DNA from 4 places in the Actinoplanes lobatus genome. Region 4 is predicted to be linked to each of the others. Evidence: riboswitches for the same ligand, from Rfam matches in the RefSeq annotation. Region 4 holds a riboswitch; each other region holds the start of a gene.

Evidence for each region. Region 4 has a riboswitch for cyclic di-AMP ahead of BJ964_RS12670 (LysM peptidoglycan-binding domain-containing protein). Riboswitches for the same ligand answer to the same signal wherever they lie in the genome.
Region 1: another riboswitch for cyclic di-AMP. It lies ahead of BJ964_RS18215 (C40 family peptidase); the one in region 4 lies ahead of BJ964_RS12670 (LysM peptidoglycan-binding domain-containing protein).
Region 2: another riboswitch for cyclic di-AMP. It lies ahead of BJ964_RS41765 (LysM peptidoglycan-binding domain-containing protein); the one in region 4 lies ahead of BJ964_RS12670 (LysM peptidoglycan-binding domain-containing protein).
Region 3: another riboswitch for cyclic di-AMP. It lies ahead of BJ964_RS25200 (C40 family peptidase); the one in region 4 lies ahead of BJ964_RS12670 (LysM peptidoglycan-binding domain-containing protein).

What each region holds. Positions count from the first base shown of each region.
Region 1 covers NZ_JACHNC010000001.1:3,875,662-3,882,890, reverse strand. The annotation lists gene BJ964_RS18235 (peptidoglycan D,D-transpeptidase FtsI family protein) at 1-2,269, opposite strand, end outside; gene BJ964_RS18230 (hypothetical protein) at 2,276-2,926, opposite strand; gene rsmH (16S rRNA (cytosine(1402)-N(4))-methyltransferase RsmH) at 2,923-4,017, opposite strand; gene mraZ (division/cell wall cluster transcriptional repressor MraZ) at 4,248-4,679, opposite strand; gene BJ964_RS18215 (C40 family peptidase) at 5,063-5,875, opposite strand; cyclic di-AMP (ydaO/yuaA leader) riboswitch at 5,883-6,079, opposite strand; gene BJ964_RS18210 (Mur ligase family protein) at 6,460-7,229, shown strand, end outside.
Region 2 covers NZ_JACHNC010000001.1:9,157,639-9,164,867, forward strand. The annotation lists gene BJ964_RS41755 (DUF6745 domain-containing protein) at 160-1,509, opposite strand; gene BJ964_RS41760 (hypothetical protein) at 1,521-1,838, opposite strand; gene BJ964_RS41765 (LysM peptidoglycan-binding domain-containing protein) at 1,901-2,452, opposite strand; cyclic di-AMP (ydaO/yuaA leader) riboswitch at 2,451-2,624, opposite strand; gene BJ964_RS41770 (GNAT family N-acetyltransferase) at 2,861-3,388, shown strand; gene BJ964_RS41775 (gluzincin family metallopeptidase) at 3,395-4,756, opposite strand; gene BJ964_RS41780 (TetR/AcrR family transcriptional regulator) at 4,866-5,468, opposite strand; gene BJ964_RS41785 (ABC transporter ATP-binding protein) at 5,588-6,598, shown strand; gene BJ964_RS41790 (ABC transporter permease) at 6,595-7,229, shown strand, end outside.
Region 3 covers NZ_JACHNC010000001.1:5,493,158-5,500,386, reverse strand. The annotation lists gene BJ964_RS25225 (tetratricopeptide repeat protein) at 201-1,223, opposite strand; gene BJ964_RS25220 (hypothetical protein) at 1,220-1,534, opposite strand; gene BJ964_RS25215 (ATP-binding protein) at 1,531-2,820, opposite strand; gene BJ964_RS25210 (epoxide hydrolase family protein) at 2,946-4,010, opposite strand; gene BJ964_RS25205 (MarR family winged helix-turn-helix transcriptional regulator) at 4,094-4,516, shown strand; gene BJ964_RS25200 (C40 family peptidase) at 4,660-5,646, opposite strand; cyclic di-AMP (ydaO/yuaA leader) riboswitch at 5,664-5,799, opposite strand; gene BJ964_RS25195 (M56 family metallopeptidase) at 5,922-6,830, opposite strand; gene BJ964_RS25190 (BlaI/MecI/CopY family transcriptional regulator) at 6,827-7,183, opposite strand.
Region 4 covers NZ_JACHNC010000001.1:2,746,627-2,753,855, forward strand. The annotation lists gene BJ964_RS12655 (GNAT family N-acetyltransferase) at 1-388, opposite strand, end outside; gene BJ964_RS12660 (class I SAM-dependent methyltransferase) at 509-1,186, shown strand; gene BJ964_RS12665 (saccharopine dehydrogenase family protein) at 1,088-2,314, opposite strand; cyclic di-AMP (ydaO/yuaA leader) riboswitch at 2,524-2,684, shown strand; gene BJ964_RS12670 (LysM peptidoglycan-binding domain-containing protein) at 2,684-3,247, shown strand; tRNA gene BJ964_RS12675 (tRNA-Arg) at 3,252-3,324, opposite strand; gene katG (catalase/peroxidase HPI) at 3,401-5,623, opposite strand; gene BJ964_RS12685 (ExeM/NucH family extracellular endonuclease) at 6,011-7,229, shown strand, end outside.

The DNA.
Region 1 (7,229 bases), 1.1 Mb from region 4:
TGAACTTCGGCGCCTTGCTACCGGACGGTGGCACATGGTTATGAAGAAGGGTGTAGTTCATCATCTCGCTGAACGCCGGGGCCGCCACGTCACCGCCGCTACCCTCCCGCACGTCCATCGATACGCCGATCACGTACCGCGGGTTGTCGGCCGGCGCCATGCCGATGAACGAGCTGGCGTTGTGACTGGTGTACTGGCCGTCGATGAGCATCTTGCCGGTGCCGGTCTTGCCCGCCACCCGGTAGCCCTGGACCGCGGCAGCGCCACCGGTGCCGCCGTCGACGTCGACCACGGCCTCCATGATCAGGCGCAGCTGGCGGGCCACATCGGTGTCCAGCACCCGGTGCGTCTCCGGCGCGGCGGCCGGGGTCACCTCGCCGTCCTCACCGGAGATGGTCGCCTTGATCAGGTGCGGCTGGATGTAGACACCGTCGTTCGCGATGGCCGCGAACCCGGCCGCCATCTGGATCAGGGTCGCCGAGACGCTGTGGCCGATCGGGACGGAGCCGTACGAGGAGCCGCTCCAGTCCTCCGGCTTGAGCAGTTCACCCTCGGCCTCGCCGGGCATCCCCTCGCCGGTGGCCTTCCCCAGCCCGAACTTCTGCTGGTACTCGTAGACCTTCTCCTTGCCGAGCCGGTCGGCGATCAGGATGGTGCCGACGTTCGACGAATAGGCCATCAGGCCCGGCAGGGTCATCCGGGTGCCGGTGTCCTGCGGGTGGGTGTCCTCGAACTTGGTGTCGCCCTTCTTGATCGCCGGACCGATCTCGATGAGCTCGTCCGGCTTGATCAGGCCCTCCTGGAGGGCCGCGCCGAAGATGAACGCCTTGTGGCTCGACCCCGGGTCGGTCACGATGCTGCTGGCCGCGTCGATCCGCTCGTCGGCGTCGTACTTCTCGGCGTCCGCGGCGTTGTAGGGCGGGTAACTGGCCTGGGCGAGCACCTCGCCGGTCTTGATGTCCAGCACCACTGCGCTGCCCACCGTCGCGTTCTGCTTGCGGCCGGCCGTGTTGAGCACCCGCTGCACCTGGTACTGGAGGTCCTGGTCGATGGTGAGCTGGAGCGAGCTGCCCGGCTGGGCCGGGGTCTCCTGCTGGAATCCGCTCGGGATCGGCAGGTTCAGCTTCTTGCCGGTGCCGACCTCGAAGACCCGCTTGCCGTCGGTGCCGTGCAGCAGGTCGTCGTAGCGCGCCTCCATCCCCTCGAGACCGTGGTGGTCGTCGCCGGTGAAGCCGATCAGGTTCGCCGCGAGGTCCCGGCCGGGCACGTCACGCCGCTCGTCGGAGTGCGTGTAGATGCCGGGCAGGCCCAGCTCCTCGATCTCGTCGGCCACCGCGACCGGCACGCCACGGGCGAGGTAGCGGAACTTCAGCCACTTGCCGAGCACCTGCTTGCGCCGCATGTCCTCGAGCAGCTCGGACTGCCGGATGCCGAGCAGCGGGGCCAGCTTGGCCGCGGTGCCGGCCACGTCCTTGCGCAGGTCCTCGTTCTCCGGGTCGACGTAGACGTAGCGCGCCTCCACGCTGTGCGCGAGCACGTGGCGGTCCCGGTCCAGGATGCTGCCGCGCGGCGCCGGCAGCGCCACCGTGCTGAGCCGGTTCTCCCGCAGTTTGAGCAGGCTCTCCGCCTCCTCCGGGGAGGTCGCCACCTGGAGCACCACGAGACGGACCCCGATGGTGACGAACAACGACAGCGCGAGCACGGTGCCGAGCCGCAGCCGGCGGGTGCTGCTGGCGAGCTTCGGCGGCTCCGCCGGGACCGGCTTCGGCCGGTTGGGCACGGTCCGTCGTGGTCCGGCTCCGCCTTTTCCGGTACGGGCATTCCTGGTACGGGTGGACGACTCGCGTTCCCGCCGCTCCGGTTGGCGTTCCCGCGGTTTGTCCGCGGCCCGGGGCTTGTCCGCCTTGCTCTCCCGGGGCTTGCCCGCCTTGCTCTCCCGGGGCTTGTCGGCCTTGCTCTCCCGAGGACTGGGCGGCTGCTCGGCCGGGCGGCCGCGCCCACGGGTCCGCTGGCCGCTCTCGCCCCCGTCGAGCACCTGGAGCGCCGGCCGGAACGGGTCGGCGTTGCGGCCCCCGGTACGTGGCAGGCGCCCCCGCTCGGCCACGGTCCGGCCGCGCGGGGTGTACGCCCGCGCCTCCCCGATGCTGGAGAAGCCGCGCCGGCCCTCCCGGGGGTCGTCGGGCTGCTCGTCGCCCGGCAGGTCACGTGACGAACCGCGCCGGGGCTGCTTGCCCCGGCGCGGTTCCTCGTCCTCGTTTCTCGGCGTCATGCCGGCCTACTCCCCGGCACCCGCGGACGGCGTGCCCGCCCGGTTCAGGTCGTCCGAGGCGGTCACCGACCGGTCGCCCTTGCCCGGCACCGGCGTCCGGACGATGGTGCCCTCCGGCAGCCAGATCACCGCGGGCGCCTCGGCCGGCACCAGACCGAGCCGGCGGGCCGCCGCGGCCAGGTTGCCCGGACCGGACTTCTCGACCAGCTGCCGGTCCAGTTCCTGCTGCCGCTTGTCGAGCGCCACCTTCTCCTTGCGGAGCGCGTCGAGCCGGAAGGACCGCTCCACGGTCTTGGTGTTGATCAGCAGGATGCCGACCACGCCGACGAGGACCACGGCGATCATGGCCGCCGCGAACGTGGCCCGCGGCGCGCGGATCGGCAGTGGCGGCGCGACCCACAGCCGGGCGCGGCCGGTGATCGGCGGCGCGTCGCCGGTCACCTCGATGTTCAGCGCGGTGGCCCCGTCGACCGACGCGGCCGGCTTGTCCGCGCTCCGGCCCCGGATCCCTGACCGGCGCGTGTCGGAACTCCCGGACGACCGGCGTGCCCCCCGCACACCGTTACGCCCGGTCTCGGCATCGCGGCTCACCCCGGCGTTGTCGCGCGGCTGCGCCGATCGGCCCCCCGGCCGCGGCGCTTCGGATCGCTCGCTCATGCTCGTCCCTCCCCCTCTTCCTCGTTCGCCCCCGGGCGTAACCGCCCTCGTCCCCCGCGAGTTGTAGACATCCGGGGCCGTTCGCGGACCGCCCCGGCTGCCTGGTTGTGCTTCTGGCTCTGCTCCTGCTCGTCGATCCGTTCCACGGCGCGCAGCTTCACCGAGGCCGCCCTCGGGTTCTCCGCCACCTCCGCCTCGCTGGGCGGCTCGGACCCACGGGTCAGCAGCCGCAGACTGGGACCGGTCCCGGGCAGTTCGACCGGAAGGTCGACCGGCCCGGTGCTGCGCGACCTCGCGGTGAGAGCGCGCTTGACGATCCTGTCCTCCAACGATTGATAACTCATCACCACAAGACGCCCCTTGGGCGCCAACACGTCCAAAGCAGCAGGAACCGCTCGCTCGAGCACTTCCAGCTCGCCGTTCACCTCAATGCGTAGTGCCTGAAAAGTCCTTTTTGCCGGATTTCCACCCGTTCGCCGCGCGGCGGCCGGGATGGAGTCCTTCACCAGCTCGGCCAGACGGGCGGTCGACGTGATCCGGCCCTTCGCCCGCTCCCGCACGATCGACGAGACGATCCGCGGCGCGAACTTCTCCTCGCCGTACTGCCGCAGGATGCGCACCAGCTCACCCGGCGTGTACTCGTTGACGATCTCCTCGGCGGTCGCCCCGCGGGACTGGTCCATCCGCATGTCCAGTGGGGCGTCCTGCGCGTACGCGAACCCGCGGTCCGCCTCGTCCAGCTGCAACGAGGACACCCCGAGATCGAACAGTCCGCTGTGGATCGCCGGGATCTCCAGCTCCGCGAGAACCCGGGGCAGCTCGTCGTAGACGGCGTGCACCAGGCGTGCACGGTCGCCGAACCGGATGAGGCGGTGCCGTGCGTGCGCCAGCGCCTCGGTGTCCCGGTCGAGCCCGACCAGGACCACGTCCGGAAACCGCTCCAGAACCGCTTCGGCGTGCCCGCCCAGACCCAGCGTGAAATCGACGTGGACGGCGCCCGGCAACTCCAGAGCGGGAGCGAGCAGTTCGATGCAGCGCTCGAGCAGCACCGGCACGTGTGTGCCCCGCGGCTCCCCCATGTCGCCCCCCAAGTTGCCTTACCCGTCCGCGTCTCACCCGGTTGTTCAGTTACTGCCGTTCCGGCCCGGCCCACCTTCCGTACCGCCAGATCCCCATCCGCTCTGTCCCACGCCGGCGAACCGGCTCCGGACGCACGCCTGGCGCCGGGGAAGAGGCGCCAGGAGCGGGAGCGGCTGGAGATCTCGCAGTACGGCGGCAGTGGCGATCCGGGCCGTCGCGGCGGCCCACCGAGTGCCACGCCCTACAGTCCGCCGGGCAGCACCCCCTCCTCGATGCCGGCGAACTCTTCCTCGTTCGCCGAGAGGTAGTCATCCCAGGACTGCTTGTCCCAGATCTCGACCCGGGTGCTCGCGCCGATCACCACCAGATCGCGACCAAGACTGGCATACTCCCGCAAATGGGCAGGAATCGTGACTCTGCCTTGCTTGTCGGGCACCTCGTCATGCGCACTGGCGAAGAACACCCGGCTGTACGCACGGGCCGCCTTGTTCGTCACCGGCGCCGCACGGAGCTGACCGGCGATGCTCTGGAACTCCGGCATCGGGAACACGTAAAGACAGCGTTCCTGCCCCTTCGTGATCACGACACCTCCCGCCAGCTCATCACGGAACTTCGCCGGGAGGATCAGCCGGCCCTTCTCGTCGAGGCGCGGAGTGTGCGTGCCGAGGAACATCGGCCCCCACCCCTTTGCCGTGGCGCCCGCTCCTTCACGGAGGGAGTGGACCGCCTGTCAACTCGGGCCGGCAGGTCCGGCTGCGCTCCTCCGCCCCTGCCACTGCGCCCCACTCTACTCCACTTCCCTCCACCTGCAACCCGAAAGCGATCGCTCGCGAGCCGTTTTCGCGGACGAAAGCCCTGTTCACAGGCGGTGGAGCGGAGTGGAGGGCCAAGCGCATGATCAACCCCGTCCGGTTTCCGACATCGGGCGCTCCGGGTACGAAAACACCCGCCCCGGAGGCCTCGGGGGCGGGTGCGTGGAGGAAAGTGGAGACGCCCGTGGGGTGTGACCCGGACCGGGTCACACCCCACAGCGCTGTTCCTTACTTACTACGGGTCCTACGCGACGAGGCGCCGCACCACATAGTTGTTGTTCCAGATCTTGTGCTTGCCGACCCGGGCCCCGCTGTGCGGCGAGTCGTAGACGTAGCCGTTCCCGGCGTAGATCCCGGCGTGGTAGCCGTACGACCCGTTGCGGAAGATGATCAGGTCGCCGACCTTCTTGTTGCTCCTGGAGACGGACTTGCCGTACTTCTGCTGCGAGTTCGCCTTGTGCGGCAGGCTCTTGCCGGCCGCCTTCTTGTAGACGTACTTCGTGAAGCCCGAGCAGTCGAAGCGCTTCGGGCCGGCCGCACCGAACAGGTACAGCGCGCCCTTGTGCTTCTTGGCCTCGGCCAGGACCTTGGCGCCACTGGCGCGGACCGTGACCTTCATCTTGTTGGTGGCCTGCTGGTTGTACCCGGTCCCGGTGAACAGGGTCCGGACCCACACCGTCTTCGTCGGCTTCGCGGTCAGCGTGACCGCGCCGCCCTTGACGGTGTCGGTGTCCCAGGTACGCCAGGCGCCGTTGCTCCAGCCCTGGAGACGGACCGTGCCCTTGGCGACCTGGCCGGTGGCCGGGTCGATCACCTTGGCGGTGACCTTGAGGGTGGAGCCCCACGCCAGGCTGCGGGTGCTGGCCTTCGTGGCGATCTGGGGCGTGATCTTCGCGGCTGCCGCACTCGCGGTGACCGGGGCGACGGTGGCGGTCACGGCCGCCGCCGGCGATGCGGCGACCAACTGGCCGGCGCAGAGGCAGAGCCCCAGGGACAGTGCGACGGTACCGGTGCCGACGGACGTGCGACGACGCCGGCGCGAACTGAGTTCGTGCACGGTAGAGAAATCCCTCCGGCACGCCTGCGAGGTTAGCTGTCGGGTTCGGGCGGGAAGGCATGCCCGGCCGCGGGTGGGTGCGGCTTCACCCCAAGGTCGCTCCCGGATGCGTCACCCGTGGAAGCCGGGCGTCGCGGGAGAGACCGGATATGGGTCCCCCGTCCCTGCCCCCGATTGCCTTGTTTTGGTCTGGCCAACTGCGGTGTCGCACCGTCCGGTCCGGGGCAGGGCTCGGCGTGAACCGGTCCGGTGCGGCCGGCGGGCGGTGTGCCGCCGGCGAGTCCTTGCTACCCGAATTCGGCCATGATCGTCAGCGGCGCATTGATCACTCTCCGTGTTTGGCACATTTGTCGCTGTCCAATTTGTTATCTCCGCGAGACAAATGCCGCCACACAGGGTGTTGGAACAGTGACGCTTGGTCGACGGTTACGGGTGAATCAGGACACAGAAAAAGTCCGTCACCCAGTTGGGAGCACGTCCGAATCGTCCGGACCTCGCAAAAGCCGAAGTGGTCGGTGATCTTGACCGTCTGGCAACTCGACGTAACCTTCGCGTCCGGTACCCTCGCTGGCGTGACGGACGGAATGCCTCTCATCGCCAAGGTCGCGACCTCCGTGTCGAAGACCGCGGCCGCGCTCTCCAGGGCCGCCGGTCGCGGCGACGGCTCGGTGATCGGTGGCTGGATCGGTCTGAAGATCGACCCCGATCTCCTCGCCCACCTCGCCTCGGGCCGCGCCGTCGCGCTGGTCTCCGGCACCAACGGCAAGACCACCACGACCCGGCTCACCGCGGCCGCCGTCGGTGTGCTCGGCCGGGTCGCCACCAACTCGTTCGGCGCCAACATGCCGACCGGCCACACCTCGGCGCTGGCGAAGGAGGGGCACACCCCGTTCGCCGTGCTGGAGGTGGACGAGCACTACCTGCCCCAGGTCATCGACCAGACCCGGCCCAAGGTGGTGGCCCTGCTCAACCTCTCCCGCGACCAGCTCGACCGGGCGAAGGAGGTGGCCATGATGGCGCAGCTGTGGAAGACCACGCTGGCCGGTCACCCCGACATCCGGGTGGTCGCCAACGCCGACGACCCGATGGTGGTGTGGGCGGCCAGCAGCAGCCCGCAGACCACCTGGTTCAGCGCCGGCCAGCGCTGGCACGACGACTCGTTCGTCTGCCCGGAGAGCGGCCACCCGATCGAGCGGTCCGGCGGCGACTGGTGGTGCACCGGCTGCCCGCTGCGCCGCCCGCGCCCGCAGTGGGTGGTCGAGGACGAGGGCGTGATCGACCCCCGCGGCGACTGGCATCTGGTGAAGCTCCAGCTGCCCGGCCGGGTGAACATCGGTAACGCCGCCACCGCGCT
Region 2 (7,229 bases), 6.4 Mb from region 4:
CCACGGTGATCTATCCGAAGTGAGTCATGCCCGCACTGCCATCATCGCCCGGCGGAGCCACGCAGCCGTATAGGCCACGCCGCAACAGATAGACCCTGATGCCCTCGGTGGGTAAGCCGTCAGGCGGCCGGGCCGCGGCGGAACACTGTGGCCGTGGGGTCAGGTCTGGATCAAGGGTTGGTACTCCTGCTCGGTCAGGCCGAACGTCCATGCCACGCCCTCGCGAGCCGAGCGGGTCTGGGGTGGGACCCGCAGCCAGTAGACGCGGCTCGTGCCGTCCGGCTCCGGAGTCGAGTTGATCACCTCGACCATCACCAGTGGCTCGTCGCCGGGCAGGTGGAGCAGCCACAGTGTGCCCGTCTCGTCGGAGTTGATTTGCGTGGCGCCGGCCTCGCTCAGGTAGCGCTCGTAGCCGAAGTGCTCCAGCATCACGCGGCGGATCTCCGCGTTCGTCTCCCGGCGGACCCGGTCGACGGTCAGGGACGGCAGTTCGGCCGCCAGGTCGGAGGGGATCGGCATGCCGCGCCAGGCCCACAGTCCGTATCCGTCGGTGAACTCCATGGCCGGGCCCTCGCCGCGGTGCAGCCGCCCGACGTTGTCGCGGGCCAGGGTGACGGGACGCTCGGAGAGCACCGCAACCCGTTCGAACGCCCACCACCAGCCACTGTGCCGGGCCACCCGGGCGAGGCCGGCAAGGTTCGTCATCAGGTCTGCCTCGGGGCACACCCGGGCCGCCGCCTCGAACGTGCTCAGCCACGCCCCGTCGTGCTGCCCGTAGACGGCGTCGAGCACCGCCGGCCCGGCGGCGGGTAGTTCGGCGGCCAGGTCCTCACTCAGCCGGGACCGCAACCGCCCCGCGACCATGTCCATCACCAGGGGCCAGGACCGGCGCCCGGCCGCGGCGCTCAGCTGGGCCCAGCCGTCGGCGCCGAGCGCGACGAGAGCGGCCTTCCGGGCGGCCGCCCACGGCGCTGTGCGCACCAGGCCGCGCATCGACCGGCCCGCGCGCGCCCCCGGCGTCCACCCTTGGCGGCGCAACTCGGCCTGAGCCTCGGCGAACCACTCCGGAATCTCCTGGCCCGGCCCGGCACCCACCGGCGGCCGCACCGCCTCCGAATCAGCACCCAGGCCCGGCCCAGCGCCCGCCAGCGAAGCCGCACCCAGGCCCAGCTCGGCTCCCGCTGGCGGCACCGCACTCGAGCCCGGCCCGGCACCCGCCTGCGGCGCCGCCGCGCCGGAAGGGGCGACGGCTGGGGGCGGTGATGTCGTGCCAGGAGCCTCCGGGATCGGGTCGACCGGCCCGGAGAGCAAGGCCGCGGCGGCTGCGGCCGCGCGGGGTGAGCCGAACCAGTAGATCCGCTCGGGTGGCTCGGCGCTGGCGAGACGGTATGCCTCCCGGACGCCCTCCTCCGCGGCGGCACGGTCGGCAGGGCCCGTCTCCATCGCCGCGGCCAGCCACTGGTCCTCGATCGCCGCGGCCATCGACTCCTGCGTGTGTGTCAGTCGCACAGCCCGCCCCCTCAGTCCGCGACCGGCCGGAAGGCGCCAGGAATGTACTCCCGCTGGCGCACCACCCGGTAGTGCCCGGCGGGCAGCGGGATCGGGCCGTGCTCCTCGTGGGTGACCCGGCCGTGCGCCGGGACCTCGAGGAACATCCGCTCCGGATCGTCGAGGTCGGCGAGTAGCACCAGGCCCGGGCCACCGACCACGTGCGCGTGGCCGGTGGCCTCACCGCGGGCCAGCACCATCCGCCCTCGCCGATCGCGTGGGACCGGTGCGCAGGCCGGGACATCGGCCTGCGGCACCGGAATGATCAGCACATCGCCCTGACGGAACATCCGGCCTCCCCGGCAGCATTTTCTCTGTCGCACGGGACGCTACCGAGGGGGTACGACACTTTTCAGAGGCGGATCCGCTGCCCCACGAAGATCAGGCCGGGGCTGGAGATGCGGTCCTTGTTGAGTGCGTAGAGCGTACGCCAACCGCCTTTGATCTTGAATTTGCGCGCGATCGAGGCGAGTGTGTCGCCGGAGCGGACCACATAGGTCTTGCCGCTCGGCTTCTTCGCGGCGGGCTTCTTCGCGCTGGACGTCTTCTTGTAGACGCCGGGCTTCTTTCCGCAGACCGGCCATGGGCTGAGCCCGCGCTTCTTGTGGAGCTTCTCGGCGATCGCGATCTGCTCGGCCTTGCTGGCCCTGTCGGCGGTCGGCGCGTACTTGGCGCCGCCGTTGGCCTTCCACGTGCTGCGGCTGAACTGCAGGCCGCCGTAGTACCCGTTCCCGGTGTTGATGTGCCACCGTCCGCCGGACTCGCACTTGGCGATGACATCCCAGTTGACCTGGCGGGCCGCGGCCTGAGCCGGGGCCGCCGGGCCGAGCAGGACGCCGGCTCCGGTCACCCCGGCGGTCACCAGACCGAGGGCAAGGCGCGTTCGTCTACCGATCCGAGACATGGATGATCCTCCACGCCTGCGAGGTGAGCTGTCGGGTTCGGGCAGAGTGGCCCGGCCGTTTCACGCACGGCTTCACCCCGAGGCGCGCCCGGCGCGCCGGAAAAAGTGGGTCCCCCGCTCCTGCCGTCGATTCGTGTCCGTGGGCGGCGGCAGGATTCGGCGGTCCGTCCACAGTGCCCGCCGTACGCGGGACGGCCCGACGGTATCCACGGTCGATGGATGAATACCAAGCCTCACGCCGGGGATAGTGACGTTCTTCTCAGTATTCGCCCGATTTGATCTTCATTTCGCCCAGAAATACCCGGCACAGGGGTTATTCCTGTTTAGAGCGGCTTTTCGTGCCTCATCAGGACCTGGTCCCCGGCCTGCGCATCGAGCCGGCGCCCGCTCCGGGCAGAATGTCCGGTCATGGAACCACCCGAGATGATCAACGCCGGTGACCTGGTCCTCAAGCGCTGGGAACCGGAGTGGGCCGCCGAACTCGCGGCCGCCGTCCAGGAGTCATTGCCCGAACTGCGCCCGTGGCTGCCGTTCGCGACCGACGACTACGGCGTCGACCAGGCCCGCGATTTCATCGGGCGCAACTTCGACGGCACCCAGTTCAACTACGCGATCTTCACGGCGGTCGGTGAGCTGATCGGCACGATCGGCCTGATGACGCGGATGGGGCCGGACGTCCTGGAGATCGGCTACTGGATGCGTACGCCGTATGCCGGCCGTGGCCACATGACGGCGGCCGTGCGGGTGATCACCCGGGTCGCCCTCACCCTGCCCGGTATCGAGCGGGTGGCGATCCGGCACGACCCGGCCAACGTGGCGTCGGCCGCGGTCGCCGCCAAGGCCGGTTTCGCCGAGACCGCCCGCGACGGCGACGACGTCATCCGCGAGTACCGCGGGGAGACGCGCTCCGGGGCGGGTGCCCCGCCCCGGAGGTAGGAATCGTCAGAGATGGGCGGCGGTGGTCGCGGAGCCGTTGGGGCGCGGGTCCGGGAGCAGACGGTCACGGGACGACGCCGCGGCGGAACCGCTGTCGTTGGCCTGGAAGCCGCACGACGCCAGCGTGTGCGGCCGCAGCAGCATCGAGGTCGGGACCGGGGCGATCTCCCGCCAGGCGAAGCACTCCCGGATGGTCTGCGCGTTCTCGCCGCCGCTGATCTCCCGGTCGGCGGCCAGGATGGCCCGCAGGATGCCGTGGTAGGTCATGAAGTCGGGCGAGATGGTGCTCCAGGTGGCCGCGAGCAGCCGGCCCAGGTAGTCGCGGGCCTGCAGCAGCGACTCCTTGAAGGCCTCCTCGTTACCGGTGTAGGCGGCCGTGAACTCGGCCTGGATCTCGTCGAGGTCCTGCGCGGTGCCGGGCAGGTTCGTCGACCGGATCCGCAGGTCGTCGCTGATCAGCTTCTTGGCGACCAGGTCGCGCTGGAAGATCTCGACCATGGTGTCGAAGATCGCCCCGGTGAGCGGCAGCGACCGGTCGTGCGGCTCCTCGCCCACGTCGGACATCCGCATGGCGTTGAACGCGACCCGGATCTCCCGGCTGTCGGACAGCTCCCCCACCCGGTCCAGGCCGTTGATGGTGAGCAGATTGCCCCGCGTCGACTCGAGCAGATGGTCGACGACCGAGTGGAAGTGCAGCGACGACACGATCGCCACCAGGTCACCGGCCGACTCGTGCATGCCGCCGTAGTCGATGCCGTCGTCCTGTTTGCTGGCCGGCGCCCCGACCTCGGCGAAGATGATGCTGTGCCCCAGTTCGTGGGCGAGCACGTCGAAGTTCTCACAGTACGGCCGGGTGTGGTCGATCGTCCCGTTCGGCGTCCGGCCGAAGCCGAATTCGAGGAACCCGTACCCGGACTGCGCATTGTTCCACTCGATCAACGGAATCAGTTCCAGTCGATCGAAATCGGACTCGAAATGCCAGTGAATGGTGCGCCCGAAGTAGTCCTGCCAGATGTCGAGGACCCGGCGAACGGTCGCGTACATGGTGGCCGCCGAGAATTCCCGGGTGGCCGGGTCGAGATGATCGAAATGACCGTCCTCGCTCGGCTGGATCGGGTCCCGCTTGGTGCCGCGGAACGGGGGCCGGAAGAAGTTGTTGTAGGGCAGTTTGCCGATCGCGTCGATCACGAACATCCGGTCGTCACCCGGTCCGGGCCGCATGGCGGCCGGCTCGACCGAGACGACCACCAGCTCGGGCTCCGCGAAGAGCGGCCCCGATCCGTCCGCCTTCATCAGGAATCGGGGTTGAGGAAAGATCCGGAATCGGGTGCCGACATCCGCGAGCCTGCGATCCAGTTCCAAAGACATGAGAGCCTCCGGCCGCCGTTGAATTTCCGAGGACCTACAGCGGATTCCTCAGTCGAGCGTAAGTCAACGTACCTGTCCAAGAACCATCCAAAAGACGAGAGAACACCCTTCAGGATCGCCCCAGCACCCTCAGCAGCGCTCCGGTGAGATGCTCCGCCGCCTCGTCCGCGCTCCATGCGAGCGTCCGGGTCAGATCCACGACCACCCGCTCATCGAAGATCGTCACCCACATCAGCACCGCGAACCGCACGTCCTGCCGCGGCACCGCACCCGACGCGATCGCCGCCTCGACGAGCCGCGCGAGCCGCTCATACAGCCCGCCGACGAACGGATCCTCCTCGCCACGCCGCGCCAGCACACCCCGCGGTGACCGAATGTGCACAGCCGCGGCACCCCACCGCGAGGCCTGCTCGACCCACTCCCGGCAGACCGCGCGCACATCCGCCAGCGGATCCGCGCCACCGGGCAACCGGTCGAACGCCTCCAGCAGATCCCCGACCAGCTCCGCGAAGAACGCGTCGATCGCACTGCCCGGATCGGCGAAATTCCGGTAGGCGGTCGCCGTCGACACCCCGGCCAGCCCGGCCGCCTCCGCCAGCGAGAACCCCGGCCCACGCTCGGCGAGCAACTCCCCCACCGCGGCCAGCAGCGCGGCACGCCGCAATCGCGCGTCACCACGGCGTGGCCGCTCCCGAGATCCCGCCGCCGACATGCCGAAATCCTAAAGACCCGGACCATTCGGGGTACGCCCACCGGTCCGATCCGCGTTCGTTGCGGGCGCGCACCGAGTTTGGAACAGTAAATCCCTGACACGGACTCGAACGGAGCGCGGTGAACGACGCGGCGATCGAGGTCGAATCCCTGGGCCGGAGATTCAAGGTGCGCGGTGGCGATGTCGTCGCGCTGAAGGACGTCAGTCTGCGGGTCGGAGCGGGCGAGATCGTCGGACTGCTGGGCAGCAACGGCGCCGGCAAGACCACACTGACCAAGATTCTCGCGACGCTGTTGCTGCCGACCAGTGGGACGGCGCGGATCCTCGGCCACGACGTCACCCGCGACCTGCGGGAGGTCCGCCGCATGACCGGCGTCGTCCTGGGTGGCGAGCGTGGGCTCTACGGCAAGCTGAGCGGCCGGGAGAACCTGCGGTTCTTCGCGATGCTCGCGGGTGTCGGCCGGCGCCGGCTCGCTGGGCGGCTGGATGCGGCGCTGAACCACGTGGGGCTGACCGACGCCGCGGACCGAGCCGTGGAGACGTACTCCAAGGGCATGCGCCAGCGGCTGCACCTCGCCATCGGGATGATCAATGAACCGCCGGTGCTGCTGCTGGACGAGCCGACCGCCGGCCTCGATCCGGTCGAGGCCGAGCGCCTGCGCCACGACGTCGCCGTCCTGCGGGACCGCGGCACCGCGGTGCTGCTGACCAGCCACCTGTTGCTGGACATCGAGCGCCTCGCCGACCGGGTGGTCGTGCTGGCCGGCGGCGAGGTGGTGGCCGACGTCGAGGTCGCCGAGTTCGCGCGTCTCGCCGGCTACACCGCGATCGTCACGGTACGCGGGACGGGCCGGCCCCCGGCTCTCGACGCCGGCCGCCTCCCGCCGGGCGCGGCGAACGGGCAGGGCGAGCAGGTCACGGTGGACGGCCTCAGCGAGACGGACGGGCGGTGGACGCTACGGCTGCGGGTACGTGACTGGAATGCGGAGTCGTTCGGCCGCCTCGGTGCCGCGCTGGGTAGCGCCGACATCCTCGGCGTGGACGTCGCGCCGCTGCGCCTGGAGGACGTGTACGCGCACGTCGCGGCGCAACTGGCGGCGAACGGCCGGACCGGCGAGGTGTTCCGGTGACCGGGGAGCCGGCCCGCGGCGACCGTCTCAGGGCCGCCGTCTGGATGTTCCTGACCGCCGCACGCACCGAGCAGCGCACCATGCGCGGCAACCCGTTGCTGCTGGTCAACGCCGGCTTCCTGCCGGTCGTGCTGCTCATCATCGCGGTCGGGACCCGGCGGCCGACGGCCGGCCGTGCCACCGACATCGTGGTCGCGGTGATGCTCACGGCGTTGTGGGGCTCCACCATCTGGACCAGCGGCGGCGTGCTGCGCCGCGAGCGCACCTACGGCACCCTCGCCCGCTGCGTGTGCGGGGTGGAGTCGCCCACGCTGGTGCTGTTCGGCAAGAGCCTCGGCGCGACGCTGTACGGCGTCGGCACGATCCTGGCCTCGACGGTGCTCACCGTACTGGCGCTGCGCCTGCCGGTCGCCATGGCCCACCCGTTCTGGATGGCGGTGGGCCTGGTGGTCGTCATCGTCTCCGCCACCACGCTCGGCGCGCTGTTGTCCTGCCTGTTCCTGCTCACCCGCAACGGGCTGATCTGGTCCGGTGCGCTGATGTACCCGGTGTTCGTGCTCGGCGGCCTGATGATCCCGCAGGACTTCCTGCCGGCCGGGCTGCGCTGGGTGCCGTCGATGCTGAGTCTGCG
Region 3 (7,229 bases), 2.7 Mb from region 4:
GGCGGTAGCACCCGCCGCACGGCCCGGACGGCCGGCGGCACCCGACGCACTGCCGGCGCCACGCTGCCTGGGCACGCGGGTACGGGACGGGGGCGGAGACTCCGAGGTATCCGCTGGGTCACTGGAATGTGAAATCGCCATGACGCTCCCCCGTCGATCAAGGGGCATAGCATCCGACGATCTTGCCGATTGGGCAAGTTTTAATCGGGAAGATCACCGTCCGTTCGCTCGACCGCTCCGGCGGTGAGCAGCACGATCAGCACCGCGAACGCGCAGGCCAGGGTCGGCCACGTGGCGCTCACCGCGTACCGGATGAGAATTGGCAGAAGGGCGACCGCGCTGATCAGGCCGACCACGACGGCGCGGCGCGTGCGGGCCGGAAGCAGGCCCACGCAGATCCACGGGAGCCGGCCGGCCGGGATCAGCACGCGGCCGGCCAGGCCGACCGTCACGAACACCATGACGGCGGCGGCGCCGCGGGCCAGCAGTTCCGCCGGCGCCCACCAGTGACCGATCACGGCCAGGACGGCGGTGAGCGGGATCCCGGCGAACAGGCCGCGGCGCAGACCCGCGAGCAGACCGCGGACGGGCCAGGTGAGGGCGGGCGCGCCGTACCGGTCGGGCCGGTCGGCGGCGAGTCGCCGGAGCCCCCGCATGGCGTCGCGGACACGCATCCGTTCCGCGTCGAGCAGGGCCATCATCCAGCGGCCGTCGGCGTCGTCCGGGTCTTCGGCCAGTGCCCGGGCCGCTGCCGCGCGGGCGGCGTCGCGGTGGCCGGCATGGCGTTCCGCTTCCGCCAGCGTCATCAGATCCGGTACGGACTGCGGCGCGATCCCGACCGCACGCCCGGCCGCCTCGCGGGCACCGTCGAAGTCGCGGCGCAGTATGAGGCAACGGGCCACCGAGCGGTGCGGCTCCGGAGCGTCCGGGCGGAGCCGGGCCGACTCGCGGGCGGCGGCCAGCGCGTCGTCCAGCCGGGAGAGCAACAGCAGGCACTCGGCGTGCTCGATGTGCACGGCGGCCATCTCCGGAGCCACCGCGACCGCGGCCTCGGCCGACACCAGAGCGTCCTGGTGACGGCCTTGCAGCCGCAGGAGACCGGCGAGCAGTCCGAGCAACTCCGGGTCGGCGGGCGTCTCGCCCAGTCCCGCACGAACGGCCGACTCGGCCTGTTCGAGACGCCCGACGTCGGCAAGCGCCCGTGCCCGCGCCGCGGCACTCACCGGCCGCCGCCGTCACCGGTCGCGATACGTGGGTGGGCCACGGCGAGAGAGCGGGCCGCGTGCAGGAGGCGCGCGGCCAACAGGAAGCGTGCCGCGGTGGGGAGCCGGACGGCGAGCAGGAGGCGGGCCGCGCCCAGGACACGGGCCGCGAACACCAGGCGCACCGCGCGCAGGATCCGGGCCGTGAACCCGAAGCGGGTCGCGCGCAGGAAACGGGCCGCGGCCGGCCGGCCCGCCCGCAGCAGGTGGCAACCGGCCAGCAGAACGCGGACAGCGGAGAGGACGACCGCCGCGACGAGGGAGCGGATCATCGGATCTTGCGCTTCTTGAGGTAGGCGGCCAGATCGTCGTACTCGCCGCTCTCGTTGGCGAACATCGCCACGTTGCGGGCGGTGGCGAACCAGGCGTCCGTCGACGGCCGGACCTCGCGCGCCGCGCTCAGCATGTCGGCCTGGCTGATCATGCGGACCTCGCCGGCGGCGATCGAGTCGCGCATCGCGTACTCGGCGGCGGTCTCGCAGACGTGGGCCAGGTCGGCGCCGGAGTAGTGCTCGGTCGCGGCGGCGACGGCGGCCAGGTCGATCCCGGCGACCGGGCGGTCCCGCAGGTGGTATTCCAGGATGGCCTCGCGCGCGGGCCGGTCCGGTGGGAGCACCAGCACGGTGCGGTCCAGGCGGCCGGGGCGGCGCAGGGCCGAGTCGACGTCCCACGGCGCGTTCGTGGCGGCCAGCACGAACACCCCGTCGTTGCCGCCGTCGACGCCGTCCAGTTCGGTGAGCAGCTGGTTCACCACAGTGCGCATGGACGACTGCAACTGGCTGCGCTTGTGCCCGAGGGCGTCGATCTCATCGAGGAACAGCACGCACGGAGCGTGCCCGCGGGCCGACTCGAACAGGTCGTGCAGGTTGCGCTCGGAGCTGCCGATCCACATGTTCAGCACGTCGGTGATCGACAGCGAGATGAACGCCGCCCCCATCTCGCCGGCGACCGCCCGCGCCAGGAACGTCTTGCCGCACCCCGGCGGACCGTAGAGCAGCAGCCCACCACGCAGGCTCTTGCCGAACAGGCTGCGCAGCTTCGGGTTCCGCAGCGGCCCGAGGAACGACACCTCCAGCCGCTTCTTCACCTCGGCCATGCCGCCGACGTCGGCGAGTGTGACGGCGGAGCGCTCCACGTCGAAGGCCCGGTCGGCGTTCCCGCGCACCGGATCGGGCTCCCCGTCGGCACGTGCGAACCGTGGTGGCACCACGTCCCCGAACTGCTCCTCCATGGCCGCCCAGTCGATGCGGGACCCGCTCGGCGCGGGTCCCTCCGGCGCCGCTTCCGGCGGCTGCGCGGGCACGTCGGTCGCGGTCGGTGGCGCCGGGTCTTCACCAGCCGGAGGCACGGGCGGCGCTGTCCCGCCCAGCGCCCGGGCCATGACCTGCTGCGCTCCGGTGTTGCCGGGTTCGCGAGCCAGGATCTGAGCGGCATGCCCGATCGCCTCCGGCCCCCGGCCGGCGGCCACCAGCATCTCGGCCAGGTGCAGCCGCAGCGTCAGGTCGTCGGGCCGTGCTTCGACGGCGGCCGCCAGGCTGTTGATCAAGGCATCGCTCATGCGGGCGATTATGCCCCCGTCGCGCCGCCCACCGGCCACGGACGGGCCCCGACGGCTGTCCCGACGCCGATCCGCTTTTCGCACCCACCGCTCCTCCCTGGCCGCTCCCGGCGCTCGTGCCGGGGTCATCGGCCGGTCAGGGTGCGGAAGAAGGTGGTCACGTCCGCGGTGAACAGATCGGGGACCTCCAGGGCGGCGAAGTGGCCGCCGCGCGGGAACTCCGTCCAGTGGCGGATGTCGTGGCGCTGCTCGGCGAGCGGGCGCACGGACTGCGTGATGTCGCCGGGCAGGACGGCCACGCCCAGCGGGACCGGGCACGGCGCCTGCTGACCGTCCAGGCCGCTCTCCTTGACGATGCGGGCCGCCGAACCCGCGGTGCGGAACAGCCAGTGATGGGCGACGTCCGCCACGATGCGGTCGTCGGGGACGGGCGTGGCCGGGTCGGCCCAGGTGTCGAACTTCTCCCCCAGGAAGGCGAGCAGCCCGGCCGGGGAGTCGTTCAACGCATACGCCGGGGTCTGCGGAGTCGCGGCGAACAGGATCTGGTGCGGGTGCCGGTTGGCGGCCAGCCGCATCGTCCTGGCGAGCCGCTCCTGATCCTCGGGGCCGAGACCCTCCGCCCGGCCAGGGGTCGGCAGGTAGTTGACGTGGACGCCGACGACCCGGTCGGGGGCGACCGCGGCGAGCGCCCGGGAGATGCCGGAGCCCCAGTCACCGCCCTGGGCGCCGTAGCGCTGGTATCCGAGGCGGGACATCAGCTCGGCCCAGGCCTCGGCGACCCGGCGCAGGCCCCATGGCCGGGTGGTGGGCCCGGAGAGCCCGAACCCGGGGATGGCCGGGACGACGACGTGGAAGTGCTCGCTGAGCGGGCCGATGACGTCGAGGAACTCGACGGTGGAGCCGGGCCAGCCGTGGGTGAGCACCAGAGGCAGGGCCCCGGGGTCGGCCGAACGGACGTGGAAGAGGTGGATCCGGTCGCCGCCGATCTCGACGACCTGCCGCGGGATGGCGTTGAGCTCGGCCTCGTGCGCCCGCCAGTCGAACCCGAGCCAGCGGTCGGCGAGTGCCCGGACCCGGTCGAGCCGGATGCCGTAGTCGCCGGGTGCGGCGTCGGGCCACCGGGTGCGGCCGAGCCGGGCGGTCAGATCGTCGAGTTCGGATTGCGGGACCCGGAGACTGGATTCGTTCATGTGGCTAACGTTAGACTGGCGAACGTTCAGAAGTCCAACGTTAGATTCATCAACGTTAGAGAGCCCAATGTTAAAATCGCTACGTGGAAGAGCTGCCAAGCTGGGTGCTGAGTCAGGTCTCGGCGCAGGGTCACCGGATCATCGTCGAGAGGTTCGGGGCGGTGGGGGCGCGGGGCTACCACTACCGGCTGCTGCACTCACTGGTCACCGACGGTCCGGCCAGTCAGGCGGCGCTCGGCCGCCGCACCGGGATCTATCTGAGCGATCTGGTCGGGGCGCTCAACGAGCTGGAGTCGGCGGGCTATGTGCAGCGGTCACCCGACCCGGCGGACCGGCGGCGCAACGTCGTCGGGCTCACCGAGCGAGGGCGGGAGCGGGCCGTGGAGTTGTCGGAGCGGGCGCACGCGGTCCAGGACGAGCTGCTGGCGCCCCTGTCCGGCCCCGAGCGCGAGCAGCTGACCGGGCTGCTGCAGCGACTGTGGGAGCACCATCGATCGGGTGGGTGACGGGCCGCTCACGCCCGGCGGGCGCGGCACGGCCGGGACGGACCGGAGAGCTCGCGGGTCGCCCACGGCGGTTCACGAAGGCGTACGGAATCAAAAGAAAGACCGCCGGCGCGAAACGACGGCGGTCTTTCCCGGAGGGTTTTCTAGCCCGGTCGGCGATAGCCGGCGATGGGCCCCCGATCGATGGTGGCCATCCGCACATGGTCTCCCGTGTGCGGAGCGTGCACCACCTGACCGCCACCGATGTAGATGGCGACGTGATGCACGTCGGAGTAGTAGAAGACGAGGTCACCCGGCTTCAACTCGCTCCGGCTCACCGCTGTGCCCGAGCCCCACTGGTCCTTCGTGTAGTGCTCGAGGTGCACACCGACCGCGGCCCACGCCTCCTTCGTCAGGCCCGAGCAGTCGTAACTGCCCGGCCCCTCGGAGCCGAAGACATAGGGCTTGCCGATCAGGTCGCACGCCTTCTGCGCGGCACGGCCACCCTTGTCGTTGGTGTACGTGACCGGGCACGGGCCGGTGCGCAGAGGGCCGTCGTCGATGTTCGCGTCGCCGTACGCCTGGATCCGGAGCTTCTGGAGCTTCGTGATCTCCTTCTCGATCGCCGTCTTCTTCGTCCCGAGATCCGTGTCGCGGGCGGAGATCTCGGACTCGAGCTGGTCGACCTTGGCCTTGTCGGCGGCGTACTTGTCGCGGAGCTTCGCGACGTTGGAGATCGAGGCCTCCTGGTTCTGGGCGAGCTGGTCGAGCAGCGTGAGCTTCTCCACCAGACCGTCCGGGTCACCACTCAGCAGAGCGTTGAGGTTTCCCGGCGGGCCCTGCATGTAGGCGTCGACCGCCAGACCTCGCACCTGCGCCATCGCGACATCCACCTGAAGCTGAAGCGGCGTCAGCGTCTTCGCCAGCTGCTTCTGCTGCTTCCGCAGCTTGGTCAGCTTCGTGTGGTTGGCGTTGTAATCCTCGATGACGGGCTCGAGTTTGTTCCACTCTTCGTCGATCTGACCCTCGACGGTGGACGGCGAGGGAGTGGCATGGGCCGCCACCGGACCCGTGATCACCAGGCCGGCCGCGGCGAGCGCGCAAACCAGGATGCGCAGCAGGCCGGCGCGACGCGCGCCATTGCGTTTCACGTTGTGTGCGTCGTCCTTTCTTCCCACTCAGCCGCCGACCGGGTTAGCTGACGGGTTCGGGCGGGAAGCATGCCCGGCCGGGCGTGGTGCCACGGCTTCACCCCACTGACCTGGGTCCCCGGTTCGCGTGTCGCGATTGGGCGGTGGTTCGCCAGATCGGCCGGATGGACGATGGGGGGCTGCCGAACCGGGGACCACCGTACTCGGATCATGCCGGCAAATGAAGGTCGCACAGCCCGCCGAACTGTACGAACAGTTGTCGATACGGAGGGTTACTAAAATGGCCAGGTATTCAGTGCACGCCCCAGCCACGGCACGACGACGATCACTGTGGGTAACACCAACAGGCCCGCGGCCGCTGCCGTCCCGGCCACCGCGAGGGCCGTCGAGCTACGGCCCGGACGATCCAGCCGCGCCAGGCGCCGCCGCCGCGATTCACCCTCCGGGTCGGCGGTCACCTCCTCCGCCAAGGGGACGGCGTCGGCGAGACGAGCCAGCGCGGCCCGCAGCGGCGCGTGCCCGGCGCGGCGCCTCGCGGCATCGTCGGCCACCATCTCCAACAACAGGTGTACGGCGTCCAGCGGCGCCTTCGACCGCAGCGGCCCGGGCACGGCCTGATAGAAGGCCGTGAACGACTCCATCACCAGTTCATGCTTGTGCCGCAGGTGGGCTCGCTCGTGGGCGAGGACGGCGTCGATCTGCTCCCGGTCGAGCACGTCGAGCACGCCGTCGCTGAGCACCACCCGCGGGTTCCGGCCCGGCACGCAGTAGGCCAGCGGCAGGGGCGCCTCCAGCACCCGCACCTCTCCCCCGCTCAGCCCGTCATGGCGTTCCACCCGATCAAGGAGGTCGACGAGCATGCGATGCCGGTCGCGCCGGGCACGGGCCCGGGAGGTCACCTTGACGAGCGAGACCACCAGCCGGGTCACGATGGTCGCGGCCACCGCCAGGGAGAACAGCAGCGCCGCGACGGTCTCCGGGTGCCGTGCGCCGGCCGCACGGACCACCTCCTCCGGGGCGGCGAGCACGACCCCGAGCGCACAGAGCACGGCGGTCAGGGTCAGCGCCTGCCAGAGCAGCACCGCGGCGACCGGGGCGCGGTCCGGCCAGCGGGCGTTCGCCAGCAGCCTCGGCACGGCAAGCGACAGTGTCAGCCCGAGGGCGCCGAGCAGGAGGGCGGTCACCGCTCGATGTTACGGGCGGCCTTCTCGATGGCCGCCTTCAGCGCTTCCGGTGGCAGCTGGCCGACGAAGTAGGCGAGCGCGGCATCCCGGTCCGGCGTGGCGCTCAGCGCGTCCAGCATCACACCGGCGGTCATCTCCTCGCGGGTCTGCGCCGGGGCGTAACGGTAGGCGCGATCCGCTCGCTGCTGAACGACCAGGCCCTTCTTGGCGAGCCGGTCGAGGACGGTCATCACCGTCGTGTACGCCAGGTCGCGGTCACGGCTGAGCCGGTCGTGCACCTGCCGGACGGTGAGCGGCTCGCGTGCGTCCCACAGTTTCGCCATGACCTCGCGCTCGAGGTCGTTCCTCGCCATGTGAGGCAGTCTACTGCACAGCGTCGTACTACGAGTCGTAGTATCT
Region 4 (7,229 bases):
CCAGGGTGTCGAACGCGTACCCGGTGAGCAGCGAGAGCGCGGCCGATGCCAGGCCCCGCCGCCGGTACGGCCGCCCGACCAGATAGCCCAGCTCCGCCTCGTGCAGTTCGGACCGCACGTTGAACAGCAGCACCTCACCGAGTGGCGACCCGCCGTCGGTGGTGATCGCGAGCTGGATCCGGCTGCCGCCGACCCGGCCCTGGTGGGCCCGCCGCAGGTACGCGAGCCCGGACTCCACATCGAACGGTGACGGCATCAGCGTCCAGCGGGCGATGTCCGGTTCGTCCAGCAGGGCGACCAGGTCGTCGAGGTCCTCAGGGCGCCATTCGCGCAGCACGACACCGCTACCCGCCAGCCTGAGCGGGTATGGCAACGGGCTGACGGTCACCCCTGAATCGTGCCGTTAAGAACACCTTTGCGGCTAGTGGCGATCGAAAGGAGGCCCCTGAACAGTTCCTTACCGTCCACCGGTCGGATCACGGATACCGCTCTTGAGGAGGATGGGTGCATGCGCGACGACGACCACTGGGCCCGCTACAACTCCCATCAGGGTGACCGTCCGGTCCGTGAGCAGTGTGCCCGGGCCATGTCGCTGGCCGGGCCGGGCGCCGGCCGGACCGCCGCCGACCTCGGCTGCGGCGCCGGAGTGGAGACCTCGGCGTTGCTCGGCGCCGGCTGGCGGGTGGTCGCGGTCGACGGCGAGCCGGGCACCCATGCGCGCCTGTCCCGCGCCGCCGGGGACCGGCAGGCGATGCTGACGGTACGGACGACGCGCTTCCAGGACCTGCCGGAGCTACCGCCCACCGACCTGATCTACGCCGGGTACTCGCTGCCGTTCCAGGCCCGTACCTCGTTCGATCGGTTGTGGACGGTGCTCCGCGCCTCGCTGCGCCCCGGCGGCCGGATCGCCGTCGACCTCTTCGGCGACCACGACTCGTGGGCCGGCGACCCGGACATGAGGTTCCTCACCGAGGTCGAGGCGCGGGGCCTCTTCGACGGTCTGGTGATCGAGCACTGGCACGAGCGGGACGAGCCGGGCATGGCGTTCAGCGGGCCGAAGCACTGGCACGTCTTCGAGGTGATCGCCCTACAGCCGCTCGGCGGTGATCTCCAGACCGGCGGTGCGGAGGCGGTCGACCAGCGCGTCACCGATCCCGGTCGCGGGGGTGAGCACGCCGCCGGGTGACTCCGGAAGACGGTCCCGGTCGAGGGCCAGTGCCAGGGCGGATTCGCCGAGCATCACGGCGGTCGCCGCGTACCCCGGATCGCCTGTGGCCTTGACCCGCGCGTGATAGCGCGCCCCCGACGAGGTCGTGGTGAAGATGTCCAAGGTGAAGTGACCGTTGCGCCGCGCGGCCTCGTTCGGCCCGGTGCCCGGCGCCGGCAGGATCCGGTCCAGCAGGAACCGGGCCGGCGGCAGCGCGAAGCCGATCACCAGGCCGTTCAGCGCGGCCTTGAGGATCAGCGCGGCGGCCGGGCCGTTCACCCGCATCGCCTCGCGGTAGCGGAAGCGGCGGCCGTACGCCCAGCCGCGCAGTGCGTTGCTGCGCCGGACCACCCGGGTGTTGTAGGACGCCATCACGAACGGCGCGAGGTGACCGCGCACGCTCGTGTCCACGTCGGAGCCCGGCAGCGTCACCATGTCCGGCTGGCGCCCGAGATCGGGTTCCGCCTCCCGGTCCGGGCTCAGCGAGTACGGGCTCGCGCCCACCCGGCGCAGACGGCGGTCCTTCTTCATGACGTCGACCTGGTGCCGCATCGAGTCGATGGTGCCGCCGCTGAATCCGCCGCGCGCCCGGGTCACGACGAGCGTGGTGTCGGTCAGTTCCCCGGCATCGTCCGCCTGCACCGCCGCATGCAGGACGTGCACGCCGATGTCGGACGGGATCGAATCGAAGCCGCAGGAGTGCACGATCCGTGCGCCGGTGCGCTGCGCGGTCGCATGGTTCTCGTCGATGCTGTCCCGGGCGAACAGCACCTCACCGGTGAGGTCCACGTAGTCGGTGCCGGTGACGGCGCACGCGCGGGCGAGTGGGCGGCCGTATTTCGCGTACGGGCCGACGGTCGTCAGCACCACACGGGCGCGCTCGGCCATCGTGGTCAGCGCCGGTTCGTCGTCGGCGTCGGCGACCAGGATCGGCCAGTCGACGCCGAGTTCACCGGCGACCTTCTCGAGCTTCGCGCGCGAGCGTCCGGCCAGCGCGATCCGGGTGCCGGCCGGCGCGTGTTCGGCCAGGTGGCGCGCGGTCAGCACGCCGACGAAACCGGTTGCGCCGTAGACGATGACGTCCAGTTCGCGTTGTGGATCGTTCATGGCCGCAGATTGTGCACCCTCCGTGCAGATCGCGCGAGCCGCCCAGGCCTTCCCGCGGGCGGCGCGCCGAGATCATCCCGTTATACATACAAAGAAGATCAAAGTTGCTAATTTGTGACTTGACAACTCCGCCGCCGCTGCTCGGCCATGCCCGCCGGGTGCGGCGGATACGCAGCCCGCCATGCGGGCACCGTGGCCGGAACGCCGAGTCCTGCCACCGGCCACGGTCCAGACGAAATCAACGGCAAGGAGCGGGGGACCCAAGAGTTCCTCGGCGCTGACGCGCCTCGGGGTGAAGCCGCCGCACCGGCGGCCGGGCACCTCTGCCCGAACCCGACAGCTGACCTCGTAGGCGTGGAGGACAAGCTCATGGTTCAGACCAGGAAACAGTTCCAGCGGGCAGTCGGGCTCGTCGCCGCGAGCCTGGCCGGCGGCATGGCTCTAGCCGGGCCGGCCGCCCCCGCACAGGCCTCGATCAACTGGGAGGCCATCGCCAACTGCGAGTCCGGCGGCAACTGGCGCATCAACACCGGAAACGGGTACTACGGCGGTCTGCAGTTCAGTCGCAGCACCTGGCGCGCCTACGGCGGTGGCCGGTACGCGAGCACCGCGAACCGGGCCAGTAAATCCGAGCAGATCCGTGTCGCCGAGCGGGTGCTCCGCGGCCAGGGGATCAGGGCCTGGCCGCACTGCGGGCCCCGGCACGGCTTCCGGCCGGCCGCGTCCCGGAAGACCCGGGTCGTCCGGTCCTTCGCTCTCCGTTCCTCGACCACCGGCACCGGCGGCACCTACGTGGTACGCCGCGGCGACACGCTGACTCAGATCGCGGCCCGGAACGACGTCCCGGGCGGCTGGCGGGCCCTCTACCGGGCCAACGCGGGGGTCCTGGACAGCCCGCACCGGCTGGTCGTGGGGCAGCGCTTGAAGGTCTGAAAAGTGGGCCCGGCGCGATTTGAACGCGCGACCTACCGCTTAGGAGGCGGTTGCTCTATCCACTGAGCTACGAGCCCGACGCCCTGAGGGTACCAGCAGACGGGGCCCGGGTCGGCGCGGCCGACCCGGGCCCCGGAGGGACTGCTACCGGCCTCAGGCCAGGTCGAACCGGTCCAGGTTCATGACCTTGATCCACGCCTCGACGAAGTCGGTGACCAGCTTCTCCTTGGCGTCGTCGCTGCCGTAGACCTCGGCCTGCGCGCGCAGGATCGAGTTCGAGCCGAAGATCAGGTCAGCCCGGGTGGCGGTCCACCTGACCTCGCCGGTCCGGCGGTCGCGACCCTCGAAGGTCTCGCCCTCGGAGTCGGTGGCCGACCAGGTGAGGCCGAAGTCGAGCAGGTTGGCGAAGAAGTCGTTGGTCAGCACGCCCGGCGTCGCGGTGAAGACACCGTGCTGCGAGCCACCGGCGTTCGCGCCGAGCACCCGCAGGCCGCCGACCAGCACGGTCAGCTCCGGCGCGGTCAGCGTGAGCAGCTGCGCCTTGTCGACCAGCAGCGCCTCGGTGGGGCGGCGGTGGCCCTTCGCGAGGTAGTTGCGGAAACCGTCGTGGGTCGGCTCCAGAACCGCGAACGACTCGGCGTCGGTCTGCTCCTCGGTCGCGTCGGTACGGCCCGGGGTGAACGGCACCTCGATGTCGAAACCGCCGTCCTTGGCGGCCTTCTCCACGGCGGCCGTGCCGGCCAGCACGATCAGGTCGGCCAGCGAGATCTTCGTGGCGCCACCGGCCGCGTTGAACTCGGCCCGGATGCCCTCGAGCACGCCCAGCACCTTGCTGAGCTGCGCCGGGTCGTTGGCCTCCCACTGGTTCTGCGGGGCCAGGCGGATCCGGGCGCCGTTCGCGCCACCGCGCTTGTCGGTGCCACGGAACGTCGACGCCGACGCCCACGCGGTCGCGACCAGCTCGGAGACCGACAGGCTGGAGGCGAGGACCGCGGCCTTCAGCGAGGCGACCTCCGCCGCGCCGACCAGCTCGTGGTCTACGGCCGGCAGCGGGTCCTGCCAGATCAGCGGCTCGGACGGGACCTCCGCGCCGAGGTAGCGGGAGATCGGGCCCATGTCACGGTGGGTCAGCTTGAACCAGGCCTTGGCGAAGGCCCGGCCGAACTCCTCCGGGTCGTCGTGGAACCGCTTCGAGATCGGGCCGTAGACCGGGTCGAACCGCAGCGCCAGGTCCGAGGTCAGCATCCGCGGCTCCTGCCGCTTCGCCGGGTCGAACGCGTGCGGCACCAGGTCGGAGCCGGCGCCGTTCTTCGGGCGCCACTGGTGCGCGCCGGCCGGCGACTGGGTGAGCTCCCACTCGTACGCGAAGAGGATGTGGAAGAACTCGTTGTCCCAGCGGGTCGGGTGGTAGGTCCAGGTGACCTCCAGACCACTGGTGATCGCGTCGGCGCCCACGCCGGTGCCGTAGCTGCTCTTCCAGCCCGTGCCCTGCGCCTCGATCGGGGCGGCCTCCGGCTCCGGGCCGACGTGTTCGGCCGGGCCGGCGCCGTGGGTCTTGCCGAAGGTGTGACCGCCGGCGATGAGCGCCACGGTCTCCTCGTCGTTCATGCCCATCCGGCCGAACGTGTCGCGGATGTCGCGGGCCGAGGCCAGCGGGTCCGGGTTGCCGTTCGGGCCCTCCGGGTTGACGTAGATCAGGCCCATCTGGACGGCGCCGAGCGGCTTGGCCAGATCACGGTCGCCGCTGTAGCGGTTGTCGCCCAGCCAGGTGTCCTCGGAACCCCAGTTGATGTCCTCGGGCTCCCAGACGTCCGCGCGGCCGCCGCCGAAGCCGAAGGTCTCGAAGCCCATGTTCTCCAGGGCCACGTTGCCGGCCAGGATCATCAGGTCGGCCCACGAGATGTTCTTGCCGTACTTCTTCTTGACCGGCCAGAGCAGCAGGCGGGCCTTGTCCAGGTTGCCGTTGTCCGGCCAGCTGTTCAGCGGGGCGAAGCGCTGCTCGCCGCCGCCCGCGCCGCCGCGGCCGTCGAAGGTCCGGTAGGTGCCGGCGCTGTGCCAGGCCATCCGGATCATGAGCGGGCCGTAGTGACCGAAGTCGGCCGGCCACCAGTCCTGCGACTCGGTCATGATCGCGGCGATGTCCGCCTTCAGAGCCGCCAGGTCGAGGCTCTTGAACGCCGCGGCGTAGTCGAAGTCACCACCCAGCGGGTTGTGCGCCGGCGGGTTGTGGTGCAGGGCGCTCAGGTCGAGCTGGTTGGGCCACCAGTCGCGGTTCGTCCGGCCGCCGTGGGAGCCGGAGCCGCCGTGCGCGACCGGGCAGCCTCCCTGGGCGGCCTTGCTCTCGAGTCGTTCCTGGGCGGCGAGTTCGTCTGCCACGAAATCCTCCGGGTAGCGAGCGGTGAGTCGCGACGAGTCTGCCCTGCTTTTCTGGAACGAGTCAAGAAAAGGACGGGGCGTTCCATCTCTCGCGGTGAAGTTCTCAGGTGACTCAAAGTAGTTTTGCGAACCCGCATGGTGACGTAGTGCACGTTCATTTTGCTGACACGTGACAATGGACCTACATTTTCGCGACCGTACAAAAGCGAACAATGAACGGTTCGAAAATCCTCCTCCAGGTCCACCTTGCAATGCCCTACCGTTACCTTCCTGAGAATCTTTCGTCACCAGCGGTACCTACGCTGCGGCGGATCAACTTCCTTCGGAGGGTCAACCTCGATGCGTTCCTACATACGCAGCGTGGGTGACGCCGGATGGTCTTTCCCAGTGCCGAGAACCCCTGCGGGGTTCCGTGCGCTGGGCGCTGCCGTCCTGGCGACCACGCTCGGTCTCAGCCTTACCGGCCCTGTCTCCGCCGCAACGGACGCGCCGTTCATCAGCGAGATCCACTACGACAACGCGGGCGCCGACAGCGGTGAGGCCGTTGAGATCGAAGCCCCGGTCGGATTCGACCTGAGTGGCTGGAAGCTCTACCTCTACAACGGCAACGACGGCGCCACCTACTCGCCGACGACCACGCTCAGTGGAGTCGTCCCGGCCTCCGGTGTGCAGAGCATCGCCATCGCCGGCCTCCAGAACGGCGCCCCGGACGGCCTCGCGCTGGTCAAGCCGGACGGCACGGTCGCCGAGTTCCTCAGCTACGAGGGCGTCCTCACCGCCACCAACGGTCCGGCCGCCGGCCAGACCAGCGTCGACATCGGAGTGTCCGAGCCGGGCACCGAGCCGGCCGGGCAGTCGCTGCAGAAGATCGACGGCGTCTGGAAGGCGTCGGCCGTCAGCACCTTCGGCACCCGCAACACGGCCACCCCCGAGGAGCCGGAAGAGCCGGAGGAGCCCGGGACCGGCTGTGCCGTCCCGGTCACCCACACGATCGCCGAGGTGCAGGGCACCGGCGCCGCCACCGGCCTGGCCGGCTCGACCGTCACCGTCGAGGGCGTCGTCACGGCCGACCACCGGACCGGCGGCTACAACGGCGTCTACGTGCAGACGGCCGGCAGCGGCGGGGACCGTCCGGTCGCCGCGGGCACCGCGTCCGACGGCATCTTCGTCTACCTGACCTCGAACACCGCGAACCACCCGTCGGTGGCCATCGGCGACCAGGTCCGGGTCACCGGCACGGTGAGCGAGTACAACGGGCTCACCCAGATCACCATCGCCGCGAAGGCCGACGTGCAGGTCTGCGCCACCGGCGCGACCCTGCCCACCCCGGTTCCGCTGGCCCTGCCGCTGGACGACGCGGCCCGCGAGTCCGCCGAGGGCATGCTGGTCGCCCCGGTCGGCACCTACTCGGTCTCGGACGTCTACAACACCAATCGGTACGGCGAGATCGTCCTCGCCGCCGGTGGCGCCCCGGCCCGGATCCCGACCGACGTGGCCCGGCCCGGCAGCGACGCCGCGGCCCAGCAGAAGGCCGCCAACAAGGCCGGCCGCGTGCTGCTCGACGACGGCCGGACCACCAACCTGTCCACGGCCGGCGTGGCCCCGC